Regions from separate parts of the Paraburkholderia sp. JHI2823 genome, predicted to be linked through region 2. Evidence: predicted binding sites of a transcription regulator. Region 2 holds the regulator's gene; each other region holds the start of a gene.

Region 1 (7,972 bases), on a different contig from region 2:
CATTTCGGTCTTGGTGGGACTGCCGTTCACGACGAACGTGCCCGTGAACGCCGCTGCCGCGTTCGCGGCGGCGAGCCCGATAATGTCCGCGTTGTCGTCGCCCTTTTCGTTGTAGCGGTTGGCATACGCGCGGGCCGTCGCCGCACTCTGGGCAAGGATCACGATGAAGCATGAAGCGGCTGTCCCCAGCACCTGGTCGAGCTTGCCTATCGGCAATGGCGGAAGGGACAACGAGGGGAGGCCGCCTGGCACTTCACCCGTTATCGAAATGCCGTGTGCGGCGAAATTGAACACGCCGCTTGCCACGATGGAACCGATCACGGCAATGAGCGCACCTGGCGCGCGCGGCGCGATCCGCTTGCACCCGATGATCACGGCGAGGACGGCGATTGAAAGCAGCGTGGTCGGATAGTTGGCCTGGGCGATGCGCTGGAACACTGAGAGAATCTGCATCAACGGACCATGTCCCTGCTTCGCGAGTCCGATCAGCCCGGCGAGCTCGCCGGCCGCGACCTGGATGCCCACGCCCGTCAGGAATCCGATCAATGCGCTGCGCGAAAGAAAATCGGCCAGAAAACCCAGGCGGAAGACGCGCGCGATCATCAGCATCACGGCAACGGTCAAGGCGACGGTACTCGTCAGGCCCACATATTCCTTGCTGCCCAATGCAGCGACGGTCGTGAGCGTGCCCGCAAGAATAGCGGCCGTGGCGGAATCCGCGGCGACGACGAGTTGACGCGAAGCGCCGAAAATGGCAAATGCGAGGAGCGGCAGCAGGATCGTATAAAGGCCCGTGACGGTGGGCGTGCCGGCGATCTTCGTGTAGCCCATCACCTCCGGAATACCGAGTGCCGCCAGCGTGATTCCCGCGATGATGTCGTGCGGCAATTGCCCGGGATTGACGGGCAAAAGCCCCTGCAAAAATGGCATGCGATGCGGTTGCGCAGGTATCGGTGTCACCGGTTTCATGTCGCTGCCTCCACGGGAGTGATGAGGCTGCTGACCGGCGCGTTGGCGATGAGGTTATCGGCAATCGCCTGTTGGCTTGCGCCGGCGCGCTCGAACGGCCTCTTTCTCAAGGCGTTTTCGATCCACATGGTTACCTCGGATGGTTAGACTGATCGAGACAACAGCGAATCAGAAGCAAGAGGGATACGGTCGCCTTTTTTGCGGCTGTAGTCAATAGTCGAGAACCAGGGAGGATCGGCGCGCGAGCATGCCGTCAGCGACGGGCCGCGCAGTCAAGGCAGTCAAGAAGACGCTAGAAGATTGCAGAGATTCCACGTTGCGTTATCACACATATTCCTTCTCATCCGTTCATTCGGAGCCGTGCCGTGCGGCAGACGACGAGCCAGTCCGGTATATTCGGGTCGTCGCTGTGCCTCATTGATCCTTCCTCGGAGGACTGATTCTGCTGCGTCGCACAACTGTCACGGGTTATCGAACCCAAGCGATGCTTGCAAAGATTCCCCAGGCTGCGTTCGGCTTTCGCTAGAATCTGCTTTCGTCGAGCCAAACATGAAGCCTATTCGCATTGTTGCAGCGGTATCGAATCACCAGTATCGCTAACCGTATTCATCCTCTACCGGAGGCGAGCGTGCCAGGTTTACTTCCCGATGTCGACCCCCAGGGACTCCTCGAATATTCAGTCGTATACACAGATCGGTCCATCAACCATATGTCGCGGCTTTTCCAGGGCGTCATGCGCGATATTTCCGCCGTCCTGAAAAACGTCTACAACGCGAGATCGGTCGTCGTCGTCCCGGGCAGCGGTACATTCGGCATGGAAGCCGTGGCACGGCAGTTCGCGACGAACAAGAAGTGTCTGGTCATCCGCAATGGCTGGTTCAGTTTCCGCTGGTCGCAGATTTTCGACATGGGCAGCATTCCGTCCGAATCGACGGTATTGAAGGCGCGTCCGGTCGAGCAAGGAAGGCAGGCCGCCTATGCACCGCCCGCAATCGAAGACGTGGTCGCCGCGATCAGGCAACACAAGCCGGATCTGGTCTTTGCGCCGCACGTCGAAACGGCATCCGGGATGATGCTGCCCGATGCGTGGTTGCGCGAGGTTTCCGACGCTGTGCATGCTGCCGGCGGGATGTTCGTGCTGGATTGCATCGCCTCCGGCACGGTCTGGGTCGACATGGAGGCCACCGGTGTCGACGTGCTCATCAGTGCGCCGCAAAAGGGGTGGAGTGCCTCGCCGTGCTGCGCGATGGTCATGCTCAGTCCTCTCGCGCGCGAAAGAATCGACGCAACGACCAGCACCAGTTTCGCCTGCGATCTTCGCAAGTGGCTGCAGATCATGGAGACCTACGAGAGCGGCGCATTTGCGTACCACGCCACGATGCCCACGGACAGTCTCGCGACGCTGCGCGACGTGATGAAAGAAACCGAGGCATACGGTTTCGAAAAGGTGCGCTCGGAGCAGCTCGAACTCGGTTCGCGCATTCGCTCGCTTCTGGTCAGCAAGGGCTTCAGAAGCGTGGCGGCCGAAGGTTATCAGGCACCGGGCGTCGTCGTCAGCTACACGGACGACGACGGCATACGGTCCGGCGAGAAATTCGCCGATGCGGGCGTGCAGATCGCGGCCGGCGTGCCCTTGCAATGCGACGAGCCAGCGGATTTCAAGACCTTCCGCATCGGCCTGTTCGGGCTGGACAAGCTGCATGACGTCGAAGGCACGGTTGCCAGGTTCGCCAAAGCATTGGACCGCATTCTCTAGCTTGCTCTTCGGAAGTCAGCGCCCATGGCTCGCTCCTCGATTGCTAGCGCACGTTAGCAATCGAAGGGCAGCTCGCCCTGGATCGGGCCCGTATCAGGGCCATCGGGGTTGTCGGCCGATCGACGTTCAAGCGCACTGACGCGCACGCCAATGAGCCTGATGCGCCGATCCAGTTCGATACGCTTCAGACATGCGCCGACGGCGCGCCGGATATTGGCCGTATCGCGAACACCCACAGGCAGCGATATATCCCGGGTAACGATTTTGAAGTCAGCGAATTTGACTTTGACGCCCACCGTCCGACCGCAATAGCCCTTGCGATCCAGATCGTCCGCGACTCTTTCGCAAAGCTGAGTCAGCGCGGGTGTCAGGACCGCGCGATCGCGTTCGACGTGCATGTCGCGTTCAAAAGTGGTTTCGCGGCTCATTGACTTTGGCTCCGACGACACCACGACCTCACGGTCATCCAAGCCGTGTGCGATTCGCGCGAGCCACGCGGCGTAGGTGCGCCCAAAGCTTTCCTGTAGCAGCCCGAGATCGGCGCGCGCGAGATCACCGACCGTCGAGATACCGAGCTCAGCCAGACGTTCGCTAGCGCGCGGCCCGATGCCATTGACCTTTTTTGCGGCTAGCGGCCAGATGCGCGACTCGAGGTCCGACATCGAGAGAATCGTGAGGCCGTCGGGTTTGTCCAGTTCTGAGCCGATCTTTGCAAGCAGTTTGTTCGGTGCAATCGCAATGGAGCACGTTAGGCCCGTGGCTTCGCGAACCGCATTCTTGATGCGCAGGCCAAGCGAGCGCGATTCGCCCTCCACCAGCGTGAGGTCGACGAATATCTCGTCGATGCCCCGGTCCTCGATTCGGTCCGTGAAGGTTCGAACGGCATCCTTGAAGAGACGCGAGTAGCGTCGATACGAGTCGAAATCGGTTGGCAAAAGAATGGCATCTGGCGCGAGTTGCGCGGCCTTCATCATGCCCATTGCGGAAAACACCCCGAACGCCCGCGCCTCGTAAGTCGACGTTGTCACGACGCCTCGTCCCGCGTAGTCGCGCAGCCGCGCGAAGCGGCGCGTGCCATCGGGGCGCAGTTCCGGCGTGGCATTGCGGCCACCTCCGATGACAACCGGCTTGCCGCGCAGTTCTGGATACCGGAGCAGTTCTACCGAAGCATAGAACGCATCCATATCGACATGCGCAATGCGACGTAACGGCGGTGGATTCACGTTTGCCTTTCTGCCAGGAGGCTCAAACGATTCACCAGGATCGGCAAATAAACTGGCTCATGGTTTCTGGATTTCTCGGTGAGCACACCATGGGTTTGGACTACGTCGCCGCTGAGTCCAATGAACGGTTGAATAATCGAAGCGCGCGGCATCGTCGCTCCTGAATTCGAGCCTATAGAAAGTACTGTATATTTGTACAGTATATCACGATGGTTGCTCGCTTTTGCGTCGTCCGGCTGTTTGCGCGCGACCTGGAGAATCGAATGCCGCTGGCGCGGATGCGGCGAACGCAAAACCCTACTCGCGTCAGGCCGCAAATGCGCGGTCGCAAATCTCGACGCGGTTGCGGCCCAGATGCTTGGCGCGATAAAGCGCATTGTCGGCGTCGCGCGCGAGCTGTTCGATTGTCGCTTCGGCGGCGGCGAGACAAGCAACGCCCGCGCTACAGGTGTAGCTAACGCCTGGTCTGCGCACGGGCTCGGCAATCCGCGCGCAGATGGCCCCTGCCAGCTGGTAAGCGCTTTGCAAGGAGAGGGACGGCAGCAGCACAGCGAACTCTTCTCCACCCCAGCGCGCAAGATAAGCCGATTGCGGCACCACTTCGCTGGCGCGTTGCGCGAAATCGATCAGCACGCGGTCCCCTGCGTCGTGCCCGTGCTCGTCGTTCACGCGCTTGAAGTGGTCGAGGTCGATCAGCAGCATGGAGAGAACGCCACCATTGCGTTTTGCCCGCTCCTGTTCGTCTTCGAACGCGAGCGCCAGCGCGCGGCGGTTCAGCAGACCTGTCAGGGGATCACAGTATGACTGCCGTTCAAGCTCGGTGCGTAGTCGTTCCGTCGCGATCAGCAGAAGACCCACTGTTACGAGCAGCGAGAACGCCGCTCCTGCGGTGAGATAGAACGTCTGTATCGAACCGGGATCGAAAAGATCGGGCAAGCGCTCTGTCGCAAGCGCGGCGGTGATGCAGCGCGCACCTGCCACAAGGGATTCGGCCAGAAGCAGCACGCCAACGGAGAGGGCCGGGCGATTCGGCCGCCCGACGCGCAGCAGGAGGATGCCGTGCATACCGTAGAGCACCGTCAGCACGCCAGTGATCAGGATGGTACGGCCCGCGAGCGATTCATGGACCAGCCACAACCAGGCCGTACCGGCAGCGCCGATCGTGAGCAGCATTGCGACGAAGCGGCCACGCGGTCGTCGCCCGAAGAAAAGCTGCGAGCCGACGAGTGCCAGCCCGGTGCCAAAGAGAATTCCGCAATTCGCCACGAGGATCGACAGCCAGTCCGGCACGCTGCCGCGCAACGCGAGAAGGATGGCCGACACGCTGACCACCAGCGCACCGAAAGCCCAGTGGCGGACTCCGCGTATGTTCTGAGGAAAGCTTCGCGCGAGCGAAAAGAGGGCGATTGCCATGAGTCCCGGCATGACCGAAGACATCAAGATGACGGTGCGCAAATCGAAAAGCGGCATGCGGATCCAACGAGGGGGCGTCGGGTTTATATACCACATCCCGGCGCGTCGCAGCGATGCCCGCAGTAGAAATTACATGAGGATTTTATGGGTGATGATTGGCCTCTTTGGCCGGAGAGAAGCGGGGCGCGAAAAATACAGGCAAATGCCGTCGCGCAAGGGCGCTCAACGGACGCATAAAAGGCGTCCCGGTACTGTACATTTCGACAGCGCGTTGCGAGGCGCATTGATTCTCGACTACGAGGCGCCGAAAAGCCCCGTAGTCGATTTAGTTGCGACATCAATCAGATGACGTCGCCAGGGCGTGTCAATGCGGCACGTTCACGACGCCGTTGCTCGCATGAATCGCATTGCTGCCCGGATTTTCGACAATGGCGGGGAGGTTCGCCACGCCAAGCGGCGGCGTGCCACTCGGCCCGACGCCCCGCGGTATCGTGCGGATCACCTGTGACGGCGGCAGCGGCGTGCCGTTCTTCAGGTGACGCCACATCAGATTGAGCGCCTCGATGTTGTAGTAGTGAACGGGCACGAATCGGCTAGCGAAGCCGGCCACGGGAAGAAACGCGTCGAAGTGTTGCCCGTTCGTCACCTCGTACAGCGACAACTGACTGCGCGAGCCTTCCCTCTCGCTGTTGGCCGCCAGGTAAGCGCGCGAGGCGTGATTGATCGGCACGAGCGCATCGCTGCGGCCCTGCACGATGATCGCGGGCTTGCCGTGCAGGTTCGCGTTCACGCTGATCGCCTGGACGCTCCGGCGCATGCGCGGATCGCCCTTCGTCCACAGATCGCGCAGACATACGGCCCCGGCGAAGCTGGCGTCGGGCGTCGCCAGCCGATGGTCGGCGCCGCCGGGCGGCGTGACGTTATAGACGAGATTGATCCCATTGGTCGGCGGCACACCATTGCCCACACCGAAGACGGTGAGCATGGGCGAGGCCGTGGGCGTGACGCCCGCGGCACCCGTGGAAGCGTTTGTCGTGCCGAAGCTGAATCCACACAGGTTATCGATCACGCTCGAGCGCGTGTACGCGTCGGCGTAGGTCACGGCGACGGCCGGCACGGCTTGGGAGTCCCACATCGGCGCTTGCAGCAGGTCGGAATCCGCCTCGTAGCCGGCTTCGTGCAGACGTGCGAGCGCGTCGTTCGCCTGCGCCTGCGTGTCGGCGCCGTGGATGTAGCCTGCCACCGCGAGCGACGAGCAGCGGGCCTCGCGGATGGCCGTTGTCGTCGCAACGGGCAGCGCCGTGAGATAGGGCGCGCCGGCGGCGGCCTCCGCGAGCGCGGCGCAGGGTTGCAGCAGATTGGCGAGCGTCATGTAGTCGGCGAGCGGTTTGCCCGCCGCCGCGATACGCTGGCCCCCTTCCTTCACCTGCGCGTTGCCGGGCATGCGGACGTTGATTTGCGGCTCGCCCACCACCACGGCTGTGATCCACTTGCCCGGATCCTGCTCGGCCGCCGCAAGCGACGCACCGCCGCCGTTGCTCACGGAAGCCGCGATCGTCATGATGTCGCCAGGCGCATAGCGCACGCCGTGATGCGATGCATTGCCCGATACGCTGACGAGCGGTCCGAACCGCTCGTTCAACACCCAGTATGCGAACTGGACCGCCTCCAGCGTGTCCTTGCCCCAGTCCTCTTCCGGATTCTGCTGGGAATGCGCGTGCTTGAACGCGTAGCGATTCGGAAACTGCTGGTTATACGCGGCCAGTTCGCCAGGCGGGACATTCGCAGTGAAAATGCTCGCATGCCCGGCTGTGGCGGCGTTAGCGAGACGGCCGTCGATCAGCGTGACGAGATCGCTCATGAGCTCGTGCGCGCCGTTGCCCGTGCCTTTGTCGGTATAAGCGACCGCGCAGCCGCGCTTGAGTCCCCACTCTCCGGCCGCCGAAATGGCGCCGTAGACGCCGCGCGAGCCCGACGACGTGGCCGTGACGATGCACGCGTTTGCCGGATCGAAGCTCGCGGGCACCTGCACGAGCAGGCTGACGTTCTGCCGGCCGGTGCCATTGTCCGCAAACGCGAGATATTCGGTGCCGGCGATTTTTCCTTCACCCAGTGTGTCGTTGCCATAAACGTCGACATTGGGCCCCCAGAAGCGGCCATAACCGCCGTTCGCCGTGATGTCGACGAGCGCGCGATAGTTCGCCCAGATCGCGAGCCTGCGCAGCTCCGCCGCAGTTGGCGCCGCGGGGTTCAAGACGGCCGGCTGCGGCCCGACGAGCCCGGTCTTCCCGAGCCCGGCGGTGAGCAGGTCGTCGCTCGTGCCGTCATAGTTTGTCGTCCGCAAACTGCTCGCCACCACAAACGCGGGCAGCCGGTTCCATTCGGGCATGCCGCCGTCGTGTTCGCCAGCGCCTGCGCCGGGCGCAATCGCCATGCCAGCCATGGCTATCGCGGCACAGAGGCGCGCTTTTTTTCCTCGGACTGCGAACGGGGTATCTCTCATCAGTGTCTCCGTGTTTTTTGCTCGGACAAAATTGAAGTACGTGGGAAGACCGTTCAAACATGCCGGAGCGCGGCATCATTGGACATTAGGACATCCGGATTGAGGATG
Region 2 (7,972 bases):
TAACGGCCGAACACGAGCAGGTTCTCGCGTACGGTGAAGTCGGGATCGAGATTGTCGAACTGCGGGACGACGCCGACGCGCTGACGAGCATGGCGCGCCCGCGCCGGCACGGGTTCCCCGCACAGGCTGATGCGCCCGGCATCGGGCGAAACGATGCCAAGGAGCATGCGCAGCGTCGTGGTTTTCCCCGCGCCGTTGGGGCCGAGCAGCCCGAAGCATTCGCCCGGGAGGACATCGAACGACAGGCCGTTGACGACCGTCCTGTCTCCGTAATGTTTGAAGACCTGCTCGAATTCGATGGCGGGTGCGGGCATGGACCGGTTGAACGTGAGTCGAACGGGCGGCGCGCGAGTCGAACAAAAAACGAACGAAGAGCTGAACGAACAATCGCACGAAACAAGGCGGCCTATTCTAGTGCATTGCGGCGCAGCGAGTGGGCGGCCGCTCTCGGCCCTTTGCGCTGTTCGAGGTTAATGCATGCCGCGACAAGTATTCGGCTCGCCCAAGGCGCATCTGGCGTTTTCCGATGCTGACCTGGCGTTTTCCAGCCCTTGCACGCGCAATTGCGGCGCACCATGATGAGCATCGCACAGCCGGCAATCATGCGGGCACGGAGAAGCGATCATGGCGAGCTACAAAAAAATTCTGCTCTGTTACGACGGCTCGCGCGAAGGCCGCAAGGCGCTGCGTTGCGGCGCTGATCTTGCGCTCGATCTGCAGGCGGAAACGCATTTGCTGTCGGTCGTCGACATGCGTTCGACGATCGCGCAGAGTGCCGGCCTCCTCACCGATGTGGCCTGCGGCCGCTTCGAGGAAACGGCGCGAGAAATCCTTCAGGAAGGCGTGGACTGGCTGACCGAGCGCGGCGTGCGCGCGCAGGGGCATTTCGCGTTCGGGCATCCGATCGACGAGATTGCGAATCTGGCCAACGAACTGCATGTCGACCTCGTGGTTGTGGGCCATCGCTGCCGTACCGGGCTCTCGCGCTGGTGGATGGGGGCGGGCAACACGCCGCTGCTCGATCGCGTGTCGTGCAGCATTCTGGTGGCGTGTTCGTCGGCTGCCGAGGACAAGCAGCAAGCCGCCGCGTAGTGCGCTGGGAGCGCGCCCGGTTCCCCTGGAACGGACCTGTTCCGGCATCGTTTCACAAACGCCTCAATTCGAGGCGTTTCCTTCATTGAGCTCCACTGCCGAGAGCTTCCACCCAAAGAGCCCGTGACGCTGCAGGATGGCGGCATAGTGCTCGCCCGTACTGCCGCGGTCCCATGTGAGCGCGAACTCGTTGAGGCCGCGATAGGCAGCCGTGGTAACTGGCCGTGCCCCGGGCGCGGGATTCCCGGACGCCGGCGCGGGCGGCGCGGCAGGCGGCGCTGCGGGGGCGGGTGCCGATTGCGCCGGTTGCGCCGATTGTGCCGATTGTGCTGCCTGCGCGCCTGATTCCTCTGGCGATGGCGCGTGCGGCCGGTCGCCGGGCTTGCCCGTCGGCGGCATGCCATCGAGCAGCGCGGCGACGCCCTCAGGCGTAGCGTACGCATCCACGAGCGGGCCAATCAGCGCCGCGCCGATCACGGCGCCGAGGATCACCAGCGGGTTACTGCTGTGTTCCGCATGAATGCGCCGCTGCAGCATCTCGCCAACCTGCTGCTTGAGGCTCAAGCGCAGCGCAGGGTAATCGACGTACTGGTCGAGCGTGGCGGCGTCGCGCGCGTCGGCCGCGGCTTTCATGCGATTCACCGCGATATAGGGCGACGCGTAGGCGTAGCCGACCGCGGCAACGACCATGGCGATCGCAACCGTGATCGCAACGGTTTTTTTCCAGCCGTGCGTCTTACGTGGAGTCGTGAGGGATTCCGTCATCGGGATAGGGTAAATCGTTCAAACGTGGTGTTGACCGCAAACCAGCGAAAAGAATCCCCACGTGATCCCGAGCGCGACCTCTTGAGCGGAAAACCGGCTCGCGACCTTACTTCGCGAGCGCCGCCGGGAGGTCGGTGGACTGTTCGGCGATGCAGCGGTCGATCGCGCGGCAAACCGCATCCACCGTGCCGACGAGGATGAGCCGCGACGGGCCCTGGTAGACGCGCACCGGCGCCCGGCGCATGGGCTGCTCGGTGTTGAGCGTGCTGTTGAGCGAAACGCGCGCAAACGCCGGCTGTGCCGAGGGCAGCGCCGGGAGATCGGCGGTGCTGGCCGCCACCATGCCTGGCGTCTCTTCGAAAAGCGAGCGGTTCAGCGCTGCGGCGGGGACGCGGACTTCGCGAAGCGCGCATGACGCGATTCCACGAAGATGGCGCAGACGGCCGAATTGACGGAAGGGCAGCAAGCGGGCAAGGCGTTCCATGACTCTCTCCAGAGATCGCGCAAACGGGGCGCAACGGGGGCGCAAATGAGCGCAAGCGGATTGCTTAGAATTCGGTAGGCCGGATCAGGCCGACCGCAATGCCTTCGAGCGCGAAATCCGCGCTGCCGGCCTCGACAAAAATATTGTCGTAGTCGGGATTCTCGGCGATCAACTCGACGCCGTTCGGGCGGCGCTTCAGGCGCTTGACGGTCACGTCGTCGCCTAGGCGCGCCACGATGATCTGGCCGTCTTTCGCCTCGGCCTTCTTCTGCACCGCGAGCAGGTCGCCGTCGAGAATGCCGGCGTCGCGCATCGAGAGGCCGCGCACCTTCAACAGATAGTCGGGACGGCTCGAGAAGAGCGCAGGGTCGCACATGTAGTTCTGCGAGATGTGCTCCTGCGCGAGGATCGGACTACCCGCCGCGACGCGGCCTACGAGCGGCAGCGAGAGCTGCATGATGCCCGGATGCGGCAGCGTGAACTGGTGCGGCAGGTCGTCGGGCCCAGGCACGAGCCGGATGCCGCGCGAGGCGCCTGCAGCCAGTTCGATCACGCCCTTGCGCGCGAGGGCGCGCAGATGCTCCTCCGCAGAGTTGGCCGAGCTGAAACCGAGTTCCGCGGCGATTTCCGCGCGCGTGGGCGGAAAGCCCGTGCGCTCGATTGCCCGGCGAACGAGATCGAAAACCTGCTGCTGTCGTGCGGTGAGTTTGGTCATGGCGCCACTGTATGTTTGAACAGGTAACTGTATTTTTATACAGTATCCGTCGCTTTTCAAGTATTACTTGAAGTTCGACAACCGGGCGTTGCCATAGCGCCGCTTCGAGGCGCTTCGGTAGCCGAAAACGTGTTGCGGCAGCGACTTCCTCCGCCTTTACCACTTTTGCGTATTAAAGAATGAGGAAACATTATTTTTAATGATGTAAGCGGATCGCTAGACTGGCCTCCATCAGTGGTTGTCACTACGCAGGACAAAAATGGAGAACAGATAGATGGGCACCAGGAACACGGGGAACGCCGGTTGGCTGAAGACGCTGGCGGCAAAACTGGTCATCGGCATTGCACCGCTCGTTGGCCTCGCGGCTATGGCGCCGGCGGCTCATGCGGATACGTCGCTGCTCAACGTGTCCTACGATCCGACGCGCGAGCTGTACCAGGACATCAACGACGCGTTCATCAAGCAATGGAAGGCGAAGTCGGGCGAGACGCTCGCCATCAAGCAGTCGCACGGCGGCTCGGGCGCGCAGGCGCGCTCGGTGCTCGACGGCCTGCAAGCCGACGTCGTGACGCTCGCGCTTGCCTGGGACATCGACGCGCTCGCCAACAAGGGCATCGTCGCGAAGGACTGGCAAAAGCGGCTGCCCGACAATGCCTCGCCGTACACGTCGACGATCGTGTTCCTCGTGAGGAAGGGCAATCCGAAGCACATCAAGGACTGGGACGACCTCGTGAAGCCCGGCGTCTCGATCGTCACGCCGAATCCCAAGACCTCGGGCGGCGCGCGCTGGAACTATCTCGCCGCGTGGGCGTACGCGTCGCACCAGCCGGGCGGGAATGAGCAAAAGGCGAAGGACTTCATTTCGAAGCTCTACAAGAACGCCGGGGTGCTCGACTCGGGCGCGCGCGGCGCGACGACGAGCTTCGTGCAGCGCGGCATCGGCGACGTGCTGATCGCATGGGAGAACGAAGCGTTCCTCTCGCTCAAGGAGTTCGGCCCGGACAAGTTCGAGATCGTGGTGCCTTCGGTGAGCATTCTCGCGGAGCCGCCGGTGGCCGTGGTGGACAAGGTCGTCGACAAGCGCGGCACGCGCAAGGAGGCCGAAGCGTACCTGCAGTTCCTCTATAGCGAAGAGGGCCAGGAGATCGCCGCGAAGAACTTCTATCGTCCGCGTTCGGACAAGGTCCCCGCGGCGCTCACGGCGAAGTTTCCGAAGCTCAAGCTCTACACGGTCGACGACACGTTCGGTGGCTGGACCAACGCGCAGAAGACGCATTTCGCCGATGGCGGCGTGTTCGACTCGATTTATCAGCCGCAGTAAGACTATGCAGCACCGGTCGGGATTCGATCACGATCCCACCGCATAACAACGAAGCGCGCCCACGGGCGCGCTTTTCGGCGCAGCGTTGGAACACGCGCGCAACCCATGTCTGGACGATGAGCATGACGACGTTTCGATCGACGTTTCGATTACGCAAGCCCAGTGCGCTGCCGGGATTCGGCATCACGCTCGGCATCACGGTGGCGTATCTGAGCCTCGTGGTGCTCATTCCGCTTGCCGCCACCTTCCTGAAGACCGCGACGCTCGACTGGAGCCAGTTCGTGCGCGCCGTGTGGTCGCCGCGCGTGATCGCGTCGTACCGGCTCACCTTTACGGCTGCGCTCGGCGCCGCGCTGATCAACGCGGTGTTCGGCTTTCTGCTCGCGTGGGTGCTGGTGCGCTATACGTTCCCGTTCAAGCGTTTGATCGATGCGCTCGTCGACCTGCCGTTCGCGTTGCCGACCTCCGTGGCCGGCATTTCGCTTGCCGCCGTTTATGCGGGCAATGGCTGGATCGGCCAGTTCCTGGAACCGCTCGGGCTCAAAGTCGCGTTCACGCCGCTCGGCGTGCTCGTGGCGCTGACCTTCATCGGCCTGCCGTTCGTCGTGCGCACGGTGCAACCGGTGCTCGAGGACTTCGAGCGCGAACAGGAGGAGGCCGCGGCGTGCCTCGGCGCGTCGCGCTGGCTCACGTTCCGCCGCGTCGTGCTGCCCGCGCTGGTGCCGGCGCTGCTCACCGGCTTCGCGCTCGCCTTCGCGCGTGCGCTGGGCGAGTACGGCTCGGTCATCTTCATCGCGGGCAACGTGCCGATGAAGTCGGAGATCACGTCGCTCCTCATCATCACGAAGCTCGAACAATACGATTACGCGGGCGCGACGGCGCTCGCCGTGGTCATGCTGTGCGTCTCCTTCGTCATGCTGCTCCTCATCAATTCGTTGCAGTGGTATCTGCAACGCCGCACGAGCCGGGGTATCACCTCGGGCGGCGCGCCGCATGCCGTTGCGGGCGCAACGATCGCGGGAGGTGCGCAATGAGCACGCTGCCGCAACAACGAAGCACACGCCGGCTGGATCCGGTCACCGAAGCCGCCTGGGTGCGCTGGCTGCTCACGGGCGTCGCGCTCGTGTTTCTGGCGCTGTTTCTGGTGGTGCCGCTCGTCGCGGTGTTCTGGCAGGCGCTTTCGAAAGGCGTTGGTTTCTATTTCGAATCGCTAGCCGACCCCGACGCGCTCTCGGCGATCAAGCTCACGCTCATCACGGCGGCGATCGCGGTGCCGCTCAATCTGGCGTTCGGCCTTGCCGCTTCGTGGGCGATCGCGAAGTTCGAGTTTCGCGGCAAGGCGCTGCTCACCACGTTGATCGATTTGCCGTTCTCGGTCTCGCCCGTGATCTCGGGTCTCATCTATGTGCTGCTGTTCGGCGCGCAGGGCTGGCTCGGCCCGTGGCTCGCGGACCACGACGTGCAGATCATCTTCGCCGTGCCGGGCATCGTGCTCGCGACGATCTTCGTGACGTTCCCGTTCGTCGCACGCGAGCTGATCCCGCTCATGCAGGCGCAAGGCAGCGACGAGGAAGAGGCCGCGCACGTGCTGGGCGCCTCGGGCTGGCAGATGTTCCGCCGCGTCACGCTGCCCAACATTCGCTGGGGCTTGTTGTACGGCGTAATTCTTTGCAATGCGCGCGCGATGGGCGAGTTCGGCGCCGTCTCGGTGGTGTCGGGACATATTCGCGGACAGACCGACACGATGCCGCTGCATGTCGAGATCCTTTACAACGAGTACAACTTCGCGGCGGCGTTTGCCGTGGCCTCGCTGCTCGCGTTGCTCGCGCTCGTCACGCTTGGTCTGAAGCTGCTCGCGGAGCGCCGTCTTTCGGCCGAGCTGCGCGGCGCGCACGACGTTCCCGCGTACGCCGGCCCCCCGGCCGCAGCGTTGCAACAACCCTCGAAGCATGCCGCTGCGCCTCGCGTGGTGCGTCAACCGGTACATTTGGGAGAGCAATAAAGATGGCCATCACCGTCACCAATCTGCAAAAGCGCTTCGGCAACTTCACCGCGCTCGACAACGTGTCGCTCGACTTTCCGGCGGGCGAGCTCGTCGCGTTGCTCGGCCCGTCCGGCTGCGGCAAGACCACGCTCCTGCGCGTGATCGCGGGCCTCGAATACGCGGACGCGGGCCAGGTCGTGCTGCAAGGCCAGGACGTAGGCGAGGTGGGGGCGCGCGAGCGCCAGGTGGGCTTCGTGTTCCAGCACTACGCACTCTTTCGCCACATGACGGTGTTCGAGAACGTGGCGTTCGGCCTGCGCGTGAAGCCACGCGGCGAGCGGCCCTCGGAGGCCGTGATTCGCGAAAAGGTGCACGAGCTGCTCAAGCTCGTGCAGCTCGACTGGCTTGCGCAGCGCTACCCGTCCGAGCTGTCGGGCGGCCAGCGTCAGCGCATTGCGCTCGCCCGCGCGCTCGCCGTGGAGCCGAAGGTGCTGCTGCTCGACGAGCCATTCGGCGCGCTCGACGCCAAGGTGCGCAAGGAGTTGCGCTCATGGCTGCGCCGCCTGCACGACGACCTGCACATCTCGACGATCTTCGTCACGCACGATCAGGAAGAAGCGCTCGAAGTGGCCGATCGCATCGTCGTGATGAACCATGGACGCGTGGAGCAGGTAGGAAGCCCGCAGGACGTCTACGATCATCCGCAGTCGGCGTTCGTCTACGAATTCCTCGGCGCGGCGAACCGTCTGCGCGGCAACGTGGACGCGCGCGGCTTCGTGGCCGACGGCGCGGACCAGCCGATCTCAGTACGTGCCGGCTTCGAGGGCCCGGCGCTCGCCTACGTGCGGCCTCACGATCTCGTGCTGCATCGCGAAGCGAGCGATCATCGCGACGGCATCGTCGTCGACGTGCGCCGCGTGGTGACGCTGGGCGGCTCGGTGCGCGTGGAGCTGGAGAGCCGCACGGGCGGGGCGCTCGAAGCCGAGCTCGACCGCGAGTCGTGGCGCGCGCTGGGGCTCGCGGTGGGCGAGGGCGTCACGGCGGTGCCACGCGGCCTGCGCGTTTTCCCCGCGCAATGAGCGCATGATTCGCGCGAAAGCGCTCGCATCGAATAAAACGAATAAACGGTCAGCAGTATCGGAGAAAAGACGATGAATTTTCAGCAGTTGCGTTTCGTGCGCGAAGCCGTACGGCAGAACATGAACCTGACCGAAGTGGCGAACGTGCTGTATACGTCGCAGTCGGGCGTTTCGAAGCAGATCAAGGATCTCGAAGACGAACTCGGCGTGGACATCTTCATTCGCCGCGGCAAGCGCCTCACGGGCCTCACGGAGCCGGGCAAGGCGGTGCATCAGCTGATCGAGCGCATGCTGCTCGACGCCGAGAACCTGCGCCGCGTGGCGCGTCAGTTCGCGGATCAGGACAGCGGCCACCTCGTCGTCGCCACCACGCACACGCAGGCGCGCTACGCGCTGCCCAAGGTCGTGCACCAGTTCCGCGAAGTGTTTCCGAAGGTTCACCTCGCGCTGCGCCAGGGCAACCCGCAGCAGATCGCCCAGATGATCATCAACGGCGAGGCCGACATCGGCATCTCGACCGAGGCGCTCGACC
Region 3 (7,972 bases), 240 kb from region 2:
AGCTGCCCGAGGTGCTCGGCATCAGCGATCGCGTGCTGGTGATCGGCGAGGGCGAGTTGCGCGGCGACTTCGTCAACGAAGACCTCACGCAGGAAGACATTCTCGGCGCGGCGATCCAGAGCGTGCGCGCCCAACCCGATACAGCGAGTGCAGTATGACACCCGACGTCACGACCCAAGGCGCACGCCAAGGCCTGCCGCAAGCCAGCCAGGGCTATGCGCAGCGTTTCCAGCAACTCTTCTCACGCTACAAGATCCTCGCGCTGCTGCTCGCGGTGGCGGTGATCTGGCTGTTCTTTTCGCTGCTCACGCATGGCGCGTTCGTCACGCCACGCAACGTGTCGAACCTGCTGCGGCAGATGTCGATCACCGGCATGCTCGCGTGCGGGATGGTGTTCGTCATCATCGCGGGCGAGATCGATCTTTCAGTCGGCTCGCTGCTGGGCTTGCTCGGCGGCGTGGCTGCGATTCTCGACGTGAACCGCGGCTGGCCCATCGGCGTGACCGTGCCGGTGGTGCTCGCGCTCGGCGTGCTCGTGGGTCTCTTCAACGGCTGGTGGTCGACGTACCGGCGCGTGCCGTCGTTCATCGTGGGCCTCGGCGGCATGCTCGCGTTTCGCGGCGTGCTGCTCGGCATCACCGGCGGCTCGACCATCGCTCCGGTGTCCGATCACTTCGTGTTTCTCGGGCAGGGGTATTTGCCGCGTGTGGCCGGCGACGTGCTGGCGCTCGCGCTCTTCGTGCTGCTCGCGGTGCTCACGGTGCGCCAGCGCGCGAACCGCAGGCGCTATCAACTGAGCGTCGTGCCGCTCTGGCAGGACGCCGCGAAGATCGTCGGCGCGGGCGCGATCCTGCTTGCTTTCGTGCTGATGCTCGACAGCTATGGGGGCATTCCGGTGCCCGTGCTGCTGCTGCTTGCGCTGCTCGGCGTGTTCACATGGATCGCCACGCAAACCGTGTTCGGCCGGCGCATCTACGCGGTGGGCTCCAACCTCGAAGCCACGCGACTTTCGGGCGTCAACACGAACCGCGTGAAGCTTGCGATCTTCGCGCTCATGGGGCTCATGTGCGCGTTCGCGGGCATCGTCAACACGGCGCGTCTTGCGGCGGGGTCGCCCTCCGCGGGCACGATGGGCGAACTCGACGCGATCGCGGCATGCTTTATCGGCGGCACCTCAATGCGCGGCGGCTCCGGCACCGTGTACGGCGCGCTGATCGGTGCGCTCGTGATGGCGAGCCTCGATAACGGCATGTCGATGCTCGACGTGGACGCATACTGGCAGATGATCGTGAAGGGCGGCATCCTGGTTCTCGCCGTGTGGATCGACGTGGTGTCGGGATCGAACCGCCGTTGAGTTGTATCTGGTTCGGAATGCAGATCAACTGACAGCGATACGCCACCACGCCGGGAGCAGCGCGCGCACGCCGGGTTGCGCGAAGCGGTCGTCGAGCAGATGCACGACGCCGCGATCCTGCTCGGTGCGGATCACGCGGCCGGCGGCCTGCACGACCTTGCGCAGGCCGGGAATCAGGTAGGTGTAGTCGAAGCCTTCGCCGTAGAGCGTGTCCATTCTCGCGCGCATCGCTTCGTTCACGGCGTTCACCTGGGGCATGCCGAGCGTGGCGATGAACGTGCCGATGAGGCGCGTGCCGGGCAGGTCGATGCCTTCGCCGAACGCGCCGCCCAGCACCGCGAAGCCAATGCCGCAGCCGCCTTCCACGAAGCGTGCGACGAAGGCCTGCTGGCTGGCTTCGTCCATCGTCCGCGACTGAAGCCATACGTCCACCTCGGGGTGGCGCGCGATGAACGAATCGGCGGCTCGCTGCAGATAGTCGTAGCTGCTGAAAAAACACAAATAGTTGCCCGGGCGCTCGGCATATTGTTCCGCCACGCGCGCGACGAGCGCTTCGAGCGAACGCTCGCGGTCCTTGTAGCGCGTCGAGATATGGCGGGCGATGCGCACGTCGAGCTGTTCAGCGCGGAACGGCGTGTCGATGTCGACGCTCACCGTGCTGGCGGGCAGTCCGAGCATGTCGGTGTAGTAGTGTGTGGGCGAGAGCGTCGCCGAAAACATCGTCGTGCTGTGCGCCGTGGCGATACGCGGGCGCAAGGCTTCCGCAGGCACGATGTTGCGGATCGCGAGCGTCGAGCGCGGGCGGCGCGCGCTCTGCTGCGGCAGCGGCGTTACGTCGAACAGCGAATGCTTGTCGAAGCGTTCCGCGATGCGCGTGAAATGCAGGACATCGAAATAGAAGCGCTCCAGCTCGGGGTCGCGCACTAGCGCCGGCTCGGCGAGCTGGTCGCCGATCGCACCGATCACGTCGCCAAGCGCGGCAACGAGGCCCTCGGGCAAGGTGTCGCTTGCACGCCAGGCACCCGGTTGCACGGTGTTCTGCGCGTTCCAGTGCTTCTGCAGGCGTGCGAGCGCACGCTTGAGCGGCGCGCTCGCGGCACGGCGCACGCCGTCGATACGCGTTTGCACGAGTTCCGCCGAATACATTGCGCGGGCGCGCTCGGGCAGGTTGTGCGCCTCGTCCACCAGCACACTCGCGCGCCACTGGTTGTGAACGGCGAGCATGAACAGCATGGCGCTCGTGTCGAACCAGTAGTTGTAGTCGCCGACGATCACATCGCTCCAGCGCGCGAGCTCCTGGCCGAGGTAATACGGGCATACGGCGTGCTCGCTCGCCACTTCGCGCAGCGCCGCGCGATCGAGCCGCACGCGATCGAGCGCCGCCGCTCGCGCGGCGGGCAAGCGGTCGTAGAAACCCCGCGCCAGCGGGCACGATTCGCCATGGCACGCCGCTTCGGGATGCTCGCACGCCTTCTCGCGCGCAACCAGTTCGAGTACGCGCAGCGGCAACCTTCTACCTGCTGCATCGGGGGACGGGGCGCAGTTAGCGCCGGCGAGCGTGGCTAGGGCGTCGAGCGCCAGTTGGCGTCCCGAGCTTTTCGCGCTCAGGAACACGACCTTGTCGATCGCGGCGCGTGGGCAGGCCTTCAACTGCGGAAACAGCGTGCCGATGGTCTTGCCGATGCCCGTCGGCGCCTGCGCCAGCAGGCAGCGCCCCTGGGTGGCCGCGCGCCAGACGGCCTCGGCGAGCTCGCGCTGGCCGTGTCGAAACGAAGGGTGCGGCAGGCACAGCGTGGCGAGTGCGGCGTCACGCTCAGCCCGATGGCCGCATTCCTGGTCGGCCCATGCAACGAAGCGGCGGCATTGCGTCTCGAACGCGGCGCGCAGCTCCGAAGCGCTGGCGTGTTCGACGAGCGCCGTCTCGCGGCCCGAGCCGATGTCGTAGTAGACGAGCGCGAGTTCGAGCGCCTCGAGGCCGAGCTTTTCGCACAGGAGCGCCCCATAGACGCGCAACTGCGCCCAGTGCAGCGCGCGCTGGTTTTCGCGCATCGCTTCGAGATCGCCGCGATAGGTCTTGAACTCTTCGAGCCTGCGGCGCGCCGGGTCGTAGCCGTCGGCGCGGCCGCGCACCGTCAGCGTTTCGAATGTGCCCGAAAGCGCGACTTCGGTCTCGTAGCCCGGCGGGCGCCGTGCGGCGATGGCGGCGTGGCCGGCGCGGCCATCGCTCGCGTCGGGAGACGGCGTGAAGCGCAAGTCGAGGTCGCCGCGTTTGGCGGTGAACTCGCATAGCGTGCGCACGGCGACGGTGTAGCTCATGGCGCGCGCAACGCCTGCGAGGCGGCGGCTGTGCCGGTAGAGTCAGAGTCGGGCCAGCGCACCAGCAAGACCGAGACGGGCATGCCATGCTGCGCGCAATACGCAAGCCAGCGGCGCTGGTTGTCCTGCAGACGATCGCCGGGCCCTTTTACTTCGATGAGCTCGTAGCGCCCCTCGTGCGGCCAGAAGCGCACGAGGTCGGGCAGACCCGAACGGTTCGCAACCGGCTCGCGCAGCAGCCGCTCGAACCAGAGGCGCAGATGGGCGGCGGGGAAACAATCGAGCGCGAGCGCAAGCAGCTCGCCGCTCAACGCGGGCCATGCGACGAAGGGCGACTGAATGCCGGCCTTGTCCGCATAGCGCCGCAGGATCGAATCGCGGTACGCGTGGGTATCGAGTTCGGCGAGACATGCTTCGAACTGCGAAGCACGCCTTGCGACGAAATCGGCTGCGTGCAGGTCGGCGGGGCCGCGCTGGAACGGATGGAAGAACGCGCCAGGCAGCGGCGCGAACAACGCGGGCCAGCAGAGCAGGCCGAAAAGGGCGTTGATCAGCGTGTTCTCCACGTAGAACACCGGCGCTTGCGCCGTGGTTAGCGAGAGCCGGGCGGCTTCTTCGACGCGCAGTCCCGCAGGCGCTGCAACCAGCGCCAGTTCGCGCTGCGCGAACCCCGGCTCCGCTGTCGCTTTCGACTTCGCGCGCGTGCGTGCGAGGCGTGAGCGCGTGCGCGCCGCGCGCTGGCCCTCTTCTTCGTTAAGGGGCGCTTCGGCAATGGCCGTTGCGAGCGCGAGCGCTTCGTCCCGGCGGTCCAACTGTTCGAGCACGCGCACGCGCCGGTAGCGCGATTCGGGATGCCCGCAGTCGAGATACGCGCGCCACGCGAGTTCGGGGTCGCCCGCGCGCTCGGCGGCGAGTCCCGCGGCGTGACGCAGCTTGTCATGACGCGCGCGCAGCCACGCGTTGACCTGCGTGCGCGGGGCAAGCGCGTCGAGCGCGGCGAGCGTCGTCGCAATGGCGGCGTTGAGTGCGCAGGCGCCATTGGAGTCCGCGGCCTGTGCGGCACGGTCTAGTTCGTCGCGGCAATCGCGCAGCGCGAGATAGGTGTCGATATCCTCGCGGCGCTGGAACGCGCGCGACGCATCGTCGAGCGGCACGCTCTCGTAGCGATAGACGCCGAGATCGGCGAGCACGAACTCGGACCAGTCCTGATGCAGGTTGCCGAAGAACATGAGCCGCAGGCGCTCGCAGAGCGGCGCGGCGGTGAACAGCAACACGGTGTCGGGCGAAGCGGGGAACCAGGCGTCCCACGCACGAGGCTGGGGCGCGGCGGCATAGTGTGAGCCAAGCGCGGCGAGCATGGCCGCACGCGTGGCGCGGGGTTCGAGCGCGATGCCAAGGCGTGTGGCGAGCGCTTGCAATTCGGCCTTCATTACAAGCGGGGCGAGGGCAGCGAGGTCGAGCATGGGCGCGTCGTCGATCCAGCGCGCCGCGACGAGCGGTGCCGCCGCTGCGCGCGGGCAGCCGATCTCCTCGTATGCGAGGCGGCTTGCGCGGAAATGCGGCCCCTTGCGCATCAGCATGCGCACGAAGAGCGCGCGCGAGGCGCGCGGCAAGTGCGCGAAGTCGGCGGCAAAGCGGCGCTCGGCGTCGTCGAACAGGTCGGCGCAGCGCTCGTCGAGCCACGCCAGCGCGCGCTCGAAGTTCGCGAGGTAGTAGAACGGATCGGGAGAGTCGGGAAGCACGCGCGGTACTGTACGGATATACAGCGGCGATGATAGCAGGCTGCGCCGCTGTCCGGTTGTGCACGGGCGCGAGGGCGAACGGGGGGCTCGAGCGCCGTAAGGGATTCCCCTGACCTACGCTACAATTGCCGCAGCCTGAAAACGGAAGAGCGATGAACAAACGTAACGCATGCTTCGCCGGCCTCGCGGCCGCGATCACGCTGCTCGCGGGATGCGCGGCGCAGTACCGCAACACCAGCGCCTGCGAAGAGGAGATGCGCAACCGGCTCGCCGCTACGGCCTTCGGCGGGCTGAAGGTCACGCATAGCGCGACGACCTGGCGCGGCGCGCGCGTCGTGGTCGAAGGGCAGGTCGATCATGGGGCCGCGTCCGACGCCGCGGTTTCGGCGCAAGCGTCATCGCCCACGGCGGCGAGTGCGCCGCACGCGACGACGGCCACCGCACCGGTCGCACAGGCCGCGGCGTTGCCCGGCACGATGTCCGTTCCGACGGCGCCCGGCGCAACGGCGGGCGCTGGCGTGGAGGACAAACCGACCACGCCGGTCGCGGCACTTGCCGCAAAACTCGGCATCAAGAAAGCCCCGGTCACGCCAACGGCTGCGGAGTGCACGTTCAACGAAACCGGCCTGGCGACGTTCCGCTGGCTCGCCCCCGCGCCGCTCGCGAAGACCACGCCGGACGCGAACGCCGAAAGCGACTGAGGCGAACCGCCGTGCCGTTACACCAAGGCCTCGCAAGAGGCCTTCGTCATTTCTGACTCGCCCGTGACTCGCGTGTCACGGCAATCTCGTCGCTGAGGCCGCGCTCAGAACGCGAAGTACGGCCCATTGCCCGCAGGCGTGGCCTGCGCCTCGATCGCCGTGAACACACGCCGCCCGAAGAAGAATGGCAGTCCCCAGTCGAACGCATAGGCGTTGTAGCCCGCGAGATTGCTGAACGCCCAGTTGCCGGTGGCGAGAAGCGTTGCCGGACCCGTCACCGAGAGAGCCACGGAAGCACTCACGCCATCGAGTCCGGTGATCGTGGCGGCGAGGCTGACAGGAGAACTCGGGCAATACCAGATGCCACAGCGCGCCATGGTCGAGCTGTTGAAGTACAGCGCATTCGAGCCCGTGTCGAGATAGCTCTGCGAGTAGACGGTGCCATCCGACGTCGTCGTCTTCACATAGCCGGTGTTCGCGTTTGCGTGCAGCACGGTCGCGCTGCCGAGCGTGTTGTTCGCCTGCGTGCCGATGCCGAAGATCAGCGACCCGCTAACCGTAGACGACCCGTCGGCGGCCACGTCGGGCAGCGCGATGACCACGCCGTTGTTGTCGGCGGCAAAGCCCGCGACCGGGTTGCCGACCTGCTGCGCGAGCGGTTGCACGCTCGCCGTGCAGCCGCTCGCGGGACACGCGTAGTACCACGCGGATTGTGATGTGTTCACGCAGGAGACGCCGCAATCCTCGCTGAACGGTCCGATGCCGAGAATGCCGTTCGCGTGCAGCGTGGCGGCGCTATTCATCGCGAGGCCGAGCCCGGAGCAACCGGAGGGCACGGCGGGCACCGCCGGGTCCGCGATGAGCTGGATCGGCAGCGAGGCGGCGACCTCGCCCGCGAGCTTCACGTCGGCGCGCCGTACGGCGCCCCACGTGTAGCCCGTGCCGAATACCGAACATTCGCCAGCGATGTCGGCACCCGCGCCAGCCGTCACTGCGGGCAGCGCGAAGCCCGCTGGCAGCGCCGAGGCGAGCAGGCGCAAGCCCTGCGATCCCGTGTCGACTTGCACGTTGTCGACGGTTGCGCAGGTCGCGGTGCCCGGCACGCAGACCGTGACGCTCGCCATCAGCATGTTGCGCGTCGAGGTGGGCGTGGGGCCGACCGTCACGGCAAGGACGTTCGGCGTGGCCGATTGCGGCACCGTGCCGCTCGGGTTGCCCGTGCTGGCGAGCGACGGCGTGCTCGCCTTGGGTGTCGCGCTCGCTGATGCCGTTGCATTGCCCGACGCAGTGCCGGAGCCGCCGCCGCCACAGGCGGCCAGCAGCGCGCAGAGCGCAAAGCCGGCGACTCCGGCGCCCAGCCGGGCGCGGGCGAGACAGGAAAGCCGCGGGTGGGGGAGGTCGCTCATTGCAAATCTCCCTCGCCGATGCCGACGGGTAGCGCGGCGGGTAGCCACGCGCGTCCTGCGTACGCGCGCATGTGGCCGCCCGTCTCGACTACGACCTGCGAGCCGTCGACACGCGCAGCGTGCAGGTCGTCGCCGCCGGCCGCGTGCAGCGCAGCGGCCGCGCTGCGCCAGTCGGGTGCATAGCGGCCGAGCAGTATTTCCAGGTTGGGCTGCGCGGGCCCTTGCCACGTGTACGCGAACACCGTCCCGGTGCCGCCGGCGACATATTCGCTGACGCTCGTGCCGCTCGCGTCGACATAACTGACAACGCGAGCGGCGCCGCCCGAAACGGCGCGTGTGACGGCGCCGGCAGGCATTGCCGCGATGTCGCCGAGCGCGGCGTATGCGGTGGTGGCGATGCCGAGGCTACCGAGCGCGCAGGAGAAGGCCGCGGCGCGGCCCGCCTGGGCGAAG
Region 4 (7,972 bases), on a different contig from region 2:
GACGCCCCGCGTCGCGCACGCCCGAAGCATTACGCTTCGTTCGCGCCCTTCGCGAGACTAGCGAGCCACGCCTCATCGGCACGGCTCAACATCTTGTTCTTTCTGGCCCGCTCGATCAGATCGGGCCGCTTGTTCCACGTGTTGCGCAACGCCTCGCGGCGGCGCCACTGCTCGATTTCCGCATGATGGCCGCCTAGCAGCACATCGGGCACCCGCACGCCATCGTATTCCTCAGGGCGCGTGTAATGCGGACAGTCGAGCAAACCGTCGACGAAGCTGTCCTGCACCGCCGAGAGCGCGTCGCCCAGCACACCGGGCAGATTGCGCACCACGGCGTCCATCAAGGCCATCGCGGGCAATTCGCCCCCCGAGAGCACGAAGTCGCCGAGGCTCACTTCTTCGTCCACGCAGCGGTCGACGAGACGCTGATCGATCGCTTCATAGCGGCCGCACAGCATCACGAGACCCGGCTCCTGCGCGAACCGCATGACGCGTTCGTGCGTGAGCGGCTTGCCTTGCGGCGACATCAGCAGCACGCGCGGGGCGCCGACGCCCTGCTCCGCCTGCGCGGCTTTCGCCGCGCCGATCGCCGCTTCGAGCGGCTTGGCCAGCATGACCATGCCAGGGCCGCCGCCGTAAGGACGGTCGTCGATCGTGCGATAGTTGTCGGTCGTGAAATCGCGCGGATTCCACGTGCGCAACGTGTAACGCTGCTGCTTCGCCGCCCGGCTCGTGATGCCCCAGTCGGTCAGCGCACGGAACATCTCGGGAAAGAGCGTAACGACATCGAATTGCATCGCTCTCTCCGTTCAGCGAAATTGAATCAAGGCGCGCGGCGTTCCCATAGTGCTGCCGCCGTGTTGCTCTAGTAGTCGGCTTCCCAGTCGACGACGATACGTTTCGCCGCCAGGTCCACCGTTTTCACGAACACGCCGACAAAGGGAATCAGACGCTCGCCGGTAGCCGGCTTGCCGTCCTTGTCCACCGACGGGTACGTCACGCGCAACACCGACTGCGCGCCGTTGTCGATCAGGTCGGCGACCTTGCCGAGCTCGATGCCCGCCTCGTTGGCGACGTCGAGGCCGATCAGGTCGACCCAGTAATACTCATCGGCGGCGGGCGCCGGGAATTCGGCCCGGCTCACGTACACGCGCGCGCCGCGCAACAGCAACGCGGCGTCGCGGTCGGCCACGCCCGAAAGCTGGCCGACGACGCTGTCGCCGTGAACCTTGGCGCTCACGCGCAGCGCGGAATGACGCTCGCGATGCGCCTGGCCTTCGCGGCCCTTGAGCAGCCACCAGCGTCTGGCCGAAAGCAGAGCCCTGCCGTCCTGCGCGTGCGGCGCGATCTTCAGCCAGCCCTTGAGGCCATAGGCGTCAATCACGGCGCCGACTTCGACGGCGTCGGTGGGCCAGCTCGACCCGGTTTCGGCGCGCAACCCTTCGGCGGCGCCGGCAACCTTCGCGGCGCTCTCGCGCGCGGGCTTGCGCACGAACGCGCCAAAGGAAGGCGCGCCGCGGGTCGCGGCCTTTCCGGCTTCGCCGGCCACAGCTTTGGGCGCCCCGCCTTCCGACGCGTCGTTCGCCTCTACGGCAGATTTGGCGTCATGCGCGGACATCGGCACCCCCTGCGACCAGCTTGATATCGCACACGCCGATCATGCAGCGCGTACGCGGTGACAACAGACTGAAAAGACGCTTGAAAAAACCGCTTGAAAAGACTTAAGCAGCCGGCGCAGCGGCGGCGGTCTTTTGCGCTTCCTTCACGAGGCGCTCGACGGCCGGCGACATTTGCGCGCCGTTTTCCTTCCAGTACGTCACGCGATCTTGAGCGATGCGCAGCGTTTCACCCTTCGTTGCGACCGGGTTGTAGAAGCCCACGCGCTCGATGAAACGGCCGTCGCGACGGTTGCGCGAATCGGTGGCGACGATGTTGTAGAACGGGCGCTTCTTCGAGCCGCCGCGTGCCAGACGGATGATGACCATACTAAAATCCTTGAAAACCGGGGGTTCGGGACTACTGAAACATGCGATTATAGCCCGAAACTGGAGGCATAACAAACACTTAACGGGAAATTGCGCGCACCCGCGCGGAAAGCGGCGCGAGACGACAGCAAACGCGCGGCCCAACCGCGGCCCATGCCCAGCACGGGCGGGCCTTGGAGCGAATTTTGGCGACTTTCGGACAACTCGTGCAATGGCTATATCGCCGTAACGGCAGCGGCGTGCCTGTTAGCGCTCTTTTTTCGGCGCTCCGCGCCCCGGCCAGGCGCCAAGGCCTTGTCGCGGCATGGCTCGCCTTTACCGCCGTCCTGCTCGCTGCGCCGCTCGCCTGGGCGGCGCTTCCCATCGACCGCATCAAGCTCCCGCCGGGCTTTCACATCGAAGTGCTCACCGCCGACGTGCCCGCCGCGCGCGAAATGGCGCTCTCGAGCAACGGTATTCTCTATGTAGGGAGCTTTCAGGGGGACGTCTACGCGCTCGAACTGAAGAACGGCAAGGTCGGCAAGCGCCATGTCGTGGCCTCGGGGCTCACGATGCCTGTCGGTGTGGCATGGCACAACGGTGCGCTCTATATCTCGGCGGTTTCGTCGATCGTGCGCCTCGACGACATCGACCATCACCTCGACAATCCGCCCAAGGCCGTCGTCGTCACGGATGCCCTGCCAGCCGAGCGCCACCACGGCTGGAAATTCATCGCGTTCGGCCCCGACGGCAAGCTCTATGTGCCGCAAGGCGCGCCGTGCAACGTCTGCCTCCCCGTGAGCGACCCTCAGCGCATGCATTTCGCGATGATCGGCCGCATGGATGCCGACGGCTCCCACTACGAGACTATCGCGCGCGGCGTGCGCAACTCGGTTGGCTTCGCGTGGCATCCGCAGACGCACGAGCTTTGGTTCACCGACAACGGCCGCGACATGCTCGGCGACGACGTCCCCGACGACAAGCTCAATCGCCTCTCGCACACGGGCGAGGACTTCGGCTTTCCCTATTGCCACGGTGGCAATGTGGCCGACCCCGAGTTCGGCGCGGGCCATCCGTGCAGCGGCTTCACGCCCCCGGTCGCCCGGCTCGGCGCGCACGTCGCGTCGCTCGGCATGCGCTTCTATAGCGGCCCGATGTTCCCGGCCGACTACGCGAACAGCATCTTCATCGCCGAGCACGGCTCGTGGAATCGCAGCAAGAAGATCGGCTACCGCGTGGTGCGCGTGAGCGCCAACCCGGACGGCACGAACGCCCGGCAAGAAGTGTTCGCGCAAGGCTGGCTCAACGCCGACGAGACCCAGTGGGGCCGGCCCGCCGATGTACTGCCGCTGACCGACGGCTCGCTCCTGATCAGCGACGACTATGCAGGCGCGATCTATCGCGTGACTTACAGCAAATAAGGCCCGTGCGCGGCGGGGCGCTCAGGCACTGGTACCGGCACTGGTAGGGTGCCGTACATGAGCGAGCGCTCGTGCTGCAAGCGGGGCGTGCGGCATACAATGCGCGGCGGCCTGTGTGCGATGACGCTATGCGCCCATGACGGCCGAACGACCACGTCTCGCTCTTGCCCATGACCAATCCAAAGAACCCAGCACGCTTTCGCTCCAAGACGCTCACGGCCGCGCTCGCCTTCCTGCTCGGCAGCCTCGGCGCACACCGCTTCTATTTGTATGGCCCGCGCGACGTGTGGGGATGGGCCCACCTGTTCGGCACGCTCATTGGCATTCCCGGCGTGATGTTGCTCGCCGCGACCGAACGCGCATCGATTCCCGGCTGGGTGCTCGCCATGATCGGCGCCGTGTCGGTGCTCTCGGCCTTTCTAGCGGCGATCGTCTACGGCCTGCGCCCCGACAACAGATGGGATGCACAGTTCAACGCATCGTTCGTGGAGAAAGGCCGGACGAGCCGCTCGGGCTGGACGGTGATCTTCGTGGTGATCTTCTCTTTGCTGATCGGCGCGTTCCTGTTGATGACGGGCCTCGCGCTCTCCTTCCAGACGTACTTCGAATCCCAGGTCGAAGCCGCGAAGGCGATATCGCAGTAAGCGGCTGCGCCATTCGCTCAGAACAAGTCGAGCTGCGGTTTTTCGCTCACCGCTTTCACCGCTCTAGCCTGCACGAACGCCGACATGTCGAGAATGCCGTGGCGCCGCTCGTTGAGCCCGAGCCGCCGCACGGCATTGTGAAAGCGCTGTTTGAGCAGATCGGCCCAGAGCCCCGTGCCCTTCATGCGCTGCGAGAACGCCGACTCGTAGTCCTTGCCGCCGCGCATGTCGCGCACGCGGCTCATCACGCGCTCGGCGCGCTGCGGAAAGTGCGCCGCCAGCCAGTCCTGGAAGAGCGGCGCGACTTCCCATGGCAGGCGCAGCACGATGTAGCTCGCGCTCGTGGCGCCAGCCTCGGCGCAGGCTTCGAGCACGCGCTCCATGTCGGGCTCGGTCACGAACGGGATCACCGGCGCGATGCTCACGCCCACCGGCACGCCCGCTTCGGCCAATGTGCGGATCGTGCGCAGCCGTCGCGCCGGCGTGGCCGCGCGCGGTTCGAGCGAACGCGCGAGTTCGGCGTCGAGCGTGGTGATCGTGATCGCGGCCATGAACTGCTTGCGCGCGGCCATCGGCGCGAGCAGGTCGAGATCGCGCTCGATCAGCGAGGACTTCGTGATGGCCGCGAACGGATGCTGGCGCTCGGCCAGCACCTCGACCACGCGCCGCGTGATGCGCAGTTCTCGCTCGACGGGTTGCCAGGCATCGGTGTTCACGCCCAACGCGATCGGCTCAGGCTCGTAGGACGGCTTTGCGATCTCCCTTGCGAGCAGTTCGGGCGCGTTGACCTTCGCGTAGATGCGGCTTTCGAAGTCGAGCCCCGGCGAGAGGCCGAGATAACTGTGCGTGGGCCGCGCGAAACAGTAGATGCAGCCGTGCTCGCAACCGCGGTAGGGATTGAGCGAGACGTTGAACGGGATGTCCGGCGACTGGTTGCGCGTGAGGATGCTTTTCGCGCGTTCCTCGAAAACTTCGGTCCGCAGCGCGGGCTCGACGGTTTGCTCGCCATCGGGCGCCTCGCCGCCCGGGTGCTGCCATCCGTCGTCGAAGGCTACACGCTGGTCGACTTCGTAGCGCCCTTGCAGGTTCGTGACCGCACCGCGCCCCTTGCGTGCCGTGGGCGGCGCAATGGGGTACCAGGTAGCGGGATCGGCATCGGGATCGGGGTGACGGGAATCGCTCACGGCAAAGGCGGAACAGACAGGGAAACGCGGCTCGATACTGTACAAATATACAGTATCGAGCCGCGTTGTCGAGTCCTAAAAACGGGGCGCTTTCAGTTGCCTCGCACGCCTCGTCATTCACCCACGGCGATCGTCAGCGTCTCCTTGATCTCTTCCATCACCACGTAGCTTTTCGACTGCACCGCGCCCGGCAGCTGCAGCAGGATGTCGCCGAGGAGCTTGCGATAGTCGGCCATCTCGCCAATGCGCGCCTTGATGAGATAGTCGAAGTCACCCGACACGAGGTGACATTCGAGCACCTCGGGGATCTTCTGCACCTCGCGACGAAACTGGTCGAACATGTTGCCGCTCTTGTGGTCGAGCGTGATTTCCACGAACACGAGCAGCGCGGCCCCCAGCACCGACGGATTCACGCGCGCGTAGTAGCCGGTGATGACACCGTCGCGCTCCATGCGCTTCACGCGCTCGATGCACGGCGTGACCGAAAGCCCGACCTGTTCCGCCAGGTCCTTCATGGCCATCCGGCCGTCTTCCTGGAGCAGCTTGAGGATGCGGTGATCGAGCCGGTCGAGCGCGCGGACCGGTTGGCGCTGCGTTCTCATGATTTAATCCTGAAAACCTGAAAAATACGATAACAAAACCTGGACGTACCGCAATAGTATAGCTGCAAATACTGGCTATACCCGGATTTTCGTGCCTTCCGCCCTATCGGTGCCACAACACCGCGCTTCGGGCTCCCGGCAACGCGGCATAGCCCCCACGAATCTATATGGAGCAGCTATGCGAGTCGTCATCCTGGGCAGTGGTGTGGTCGGTGTGGCCAGCGCCTGGTATCTCGCCCGCGCGGGCCACGATGTCACGGTGATCGACCGCGAGGCCGGTCCCGCGCTCGAAACCAGTTTCGCCAACGCCGGCCAGATCTCGCCGGGCTACGCCGCGCCGTGGGCCGCGCCGGGCGTGCCGCTCAAGGCGATCAAATGGATGTTCGAGAAGCACGCGCCGCTCGCCATCCGGCTCGACGGCACGAAATTCCAGTTGCAGTGGATGTGGCAGATGCTGCAGAACTGCACGACCGAACGCTATGCGCTCAACAAGGGCCGTATGGTGCGCCTCGCCGAATACAGCCGCGATTGCCTGCAGGCGCTACGCGCCGACACGGGCATCCAGTATGAAGGCCGCACGGGCGGCACGCTGCAGGTGTTCCGCACGCAGCAGCAATTCGAAGGCGCGGCGAAGGACATCGCCGTGCTGAAGGACGCCAACGTTCCGTACGAACTGCTCACCGCAGCCGAACTCGGCCGCGCCGAACCGGCGCTCGCCGCGGTTTCGGGCAAGCTCACGGGCGGCCTGCGCCTGCCGGGCGACGAAACCGGCGACTGCCAGATGTTCACCACGCGCCTCGCCGCGATGGCCGAACAACTGGGCGTCAAGTTCCGCTACAACACGCCGGTAGACGGCCTCGTCATGTCGGGCGATCGCATCGCGGGCGTGCAATGCGGCGCCGAACTCGTGCGCGCCGATTCGTATGTGGTCGCACTCGGTTCGTTCTCCACGAAGATGCTCGCAGGTCTCGTGAAGATCCCCGTGTATCCGCTCAAGGGTTACTCGATCACGGCGCCGATCGTCAACGCCGATGCCGCACCCGTCTCGACCGTGCTCGACGAAACCTACAAGATCGCGATCACGCGCTTTGACGACCGCATCCGCGTGGGCGGCATGGCCGAGATCGTCGGCTACGACAAGACGCTCAAGCAGGCGCGTCGCGAAACGCTCGAAATGTGCGTGAACGACCTGTTCCCGGGCGGCGGCGACACGACCCAGGCCACCTTCTGGACCGGTCTGCGCCCGATGACGCCGGACGGCACGCCGGTCGTAGGCCGCACGCCGATCCCGAACCTGTTCCTGAACACGGGCCACGGTACGCTCGGCTGGACGATGTCGTGCGGTTCGGGCCAACTGCTCGCCGACCTGATCTCGGGCAAGCAGCCCGCCATCCGCGCCGACGACCTTTCGGTGCACCGCTACCTCGGCGCCACGCAGGGCGCGCATCGTCCGGCTTACGCCTGAGCCAGACTCTGTGCGTGAAAGAACACGGCGCCTCGAGGGCGCCGTGTTTCATTGGGCGCGCGAATGGGCGGACGTCGTCAGAACTGATCCTCCGCCAGCGCCAGCACGCCTTCGCTGCCGTTCGCGCTGACGATCGCCGCTTCGAGCGCCACCGCCTGGGGCAACACGTGCTGCGCGAAGAACTGCGCCGTGGCGATCTTCGCGCCGTGGAACTTCGGATCGTCGTGCATGAGGCGCTGCGAGGCGAGCATGGCGCGCGCCATCTGCCAGCCGCCCAGCACGATTCCCGCGAGCTTCAGATACGGCACGCTGCCCGCGAACACGGCGTTGGGATCGCGCTTCGCGTTCGCCAGCACGAAATCCACGGTCGAAGCCAGCGCGTCCTTGCCGAGCGCGAGGTGCTTGCGCATCGACTCGAACGCCGCGCCTTGCTGTGCGCCGAGCGCGTCCACGGTCTGCGAGATATCGGCGAGCAGGGCCTGCGCCGCCGCGCCGCCGTCGCGCAGCGTCTTGCGCCCGATGAGATCGTTGGCCTGAATCGCCGTCGTGCCTTCGTAGATGGGCAGGATGCGCGCATCGCGGTAGAACTGCGCCGCGCCCGTCTCCTCGATAAAGCCCATGCCGCCGTGCACCTGCACGCCGAGGCTCGTCACCTCCAGCGCAAGCTCGGTGCTCCAGCCCTTCACGATCGG

What was found. The regulator LexA, encoded in region 2, represses DNA repair genes until DNA is damaged. The targets are predictions, from matches to a motif close to ACTGTATNNNNATACAGT.
Region 1: a site for LexA is predicted at 4,132-4,149, ahead of dinB (DNA polymerase IV). Genes of this name have one in related genera too.
Region 3: a site for LexA is predicted at 5,420-5,437, ahead of VSR34_RS02075 (VRR-NUC domain-containing protein). Genes of this name have one in related genera too.
Region 4: a site for LexA is predicted at 5,250-5,267, ahead of VSR34_RS09480 (PA0069 family radical SAM protein). Genes of this name have one in related genera too.

What each region holds. Positions count from the first base shown of each region.
Region 1 is NZ_JAYMRY010000070.1:1,559-9,530, reverse strand. Features, by position in the region: gene VSR34_RS36010 (SulP family inorganic anion transporter) at 1-969, opposite strand, end outside; gene VSR34_RS36005 (hypothetical protein) at 966-1,097, opposite strand; gene VSR34_RS36000 (aminotransferase class V-fold PLP-dependent enzyme) at 1,598-2,725, shown strand; gene dinB (DNA polymerase IV) at 2,779-3,948, opposite strand; gene VSR34_RS35990 (GGDEF domain-containing protein) at 4,255-5,238, opposite strand; gene VSR34_RS35985 (hypothetical protein) at 5,372-5,710, shown strand; gene VSR34_RS35980 (D-(-)-3-hydroxybutyrate oligomer hydrolase) at 5,726-7,804, opposite strand.
Region 2 is NZ_JAYMRY010000001.1:188,439-196,410, reverse strand. Features, by position in the region: gene nodI (nodulation factor ABC transporter ATP-binding protein NodI) at 1-314, opposite strand, end outside; gene VSR34_RS00845 (universal stress protein) at 625-1,092, shown strand; gene VSR34_RS00840 (DUF2939 domain-containing protein) at 1,156-1,857, opposite strand; gene VSR34_RS00835 (hypothetical protein) at 1,964-2,341, opposite strand; gene lexA (transcriptional repressor LexA) at 2,406-3,056, opposite strand; gene VSR34_RS00825 (sulfate ABC transporter substrate-binding protein) at 3,331-4,377, shown strand; gene cysT (sulfate ABC transporter permease subunit CysT) at 4,500-5,411, shown strand; gene cysW (sulfate ABC transporter permease subunit CysW) at 5,408-6,379, shown strand; gene VSR34_RS00810 (sulfate ABC transporter ATP-binding protein) at 6,382-7,440, shown strand; gene VSR34_RS00805 (CysB family HTH-type transcriptional regulator) at 7,513-7,972, shown strand, end outside.
Region 3 is NZ_JAYMRY010000001.1:429,111-437,082, reverse strand. Features, by position in the region: gene xylG (D-xylose ABC transporter ATP-binding protein) at 1-158, shown strand, start outside; gene VSR34_RS02085 (sugar ABC transporter permease) at 155-1,354, shown strand; gene VSR34_RS02080 (ATP-dependent DNA helicase) at 1,379-3,670, opposite strand; gene VSR34_RS02075 (VRR-NUC domain-containing protein) at 3,667-5,412, opposite strand; gene VSR34_RS02070 (hypothetical protein) at 5,565-6,113, shown strand; gene VSR34_RS02065 (DUF3443 domain-containing protein) at 6,218-7,519, opposite strand; gene VSR34_RS02060 (DUF2844 domain-containing protein) at 7,516-7,972, opposite strand, start outside.
Region 4 is NZ_JAYMRY010000006.1:100,793-108,764, forward strand. Features, by position in the region: gene trmD (tRNA (guanosine(37)-N1)-methyltransferase TrmD) at 30-797, opposite strand; gene rimM (ribosome maturation factor RimM) at 866-1,618, opposite strand; gene rpsP (30S ribosomal protein S16) at 1,722-1,985, opposite strand; gene VSR34_RS09470 (PQQ-dependent sugar dehydrogenase) at 2,312-3,385, shown strand; gene VSR34_RS09475 (NINE protein) at 3,556-4,029, shown strand; gene VSR34_RS09480 (PA0069 family radical SAM protein) at 4,047-5,213, opposite strand; gene VSR34_RS09485 (Lrp/AsnC ligand binding domain-containing protein) at 5,327-5,815, opposite strand; gene VSR34_RS09490 (D-amino acid dehydrogenase) at 5,994-7,280, shown strand; gene VSR34_RS09495 (acyl-CoA dehydrogenase) at 7,358-7,972, opposite strand, start outside.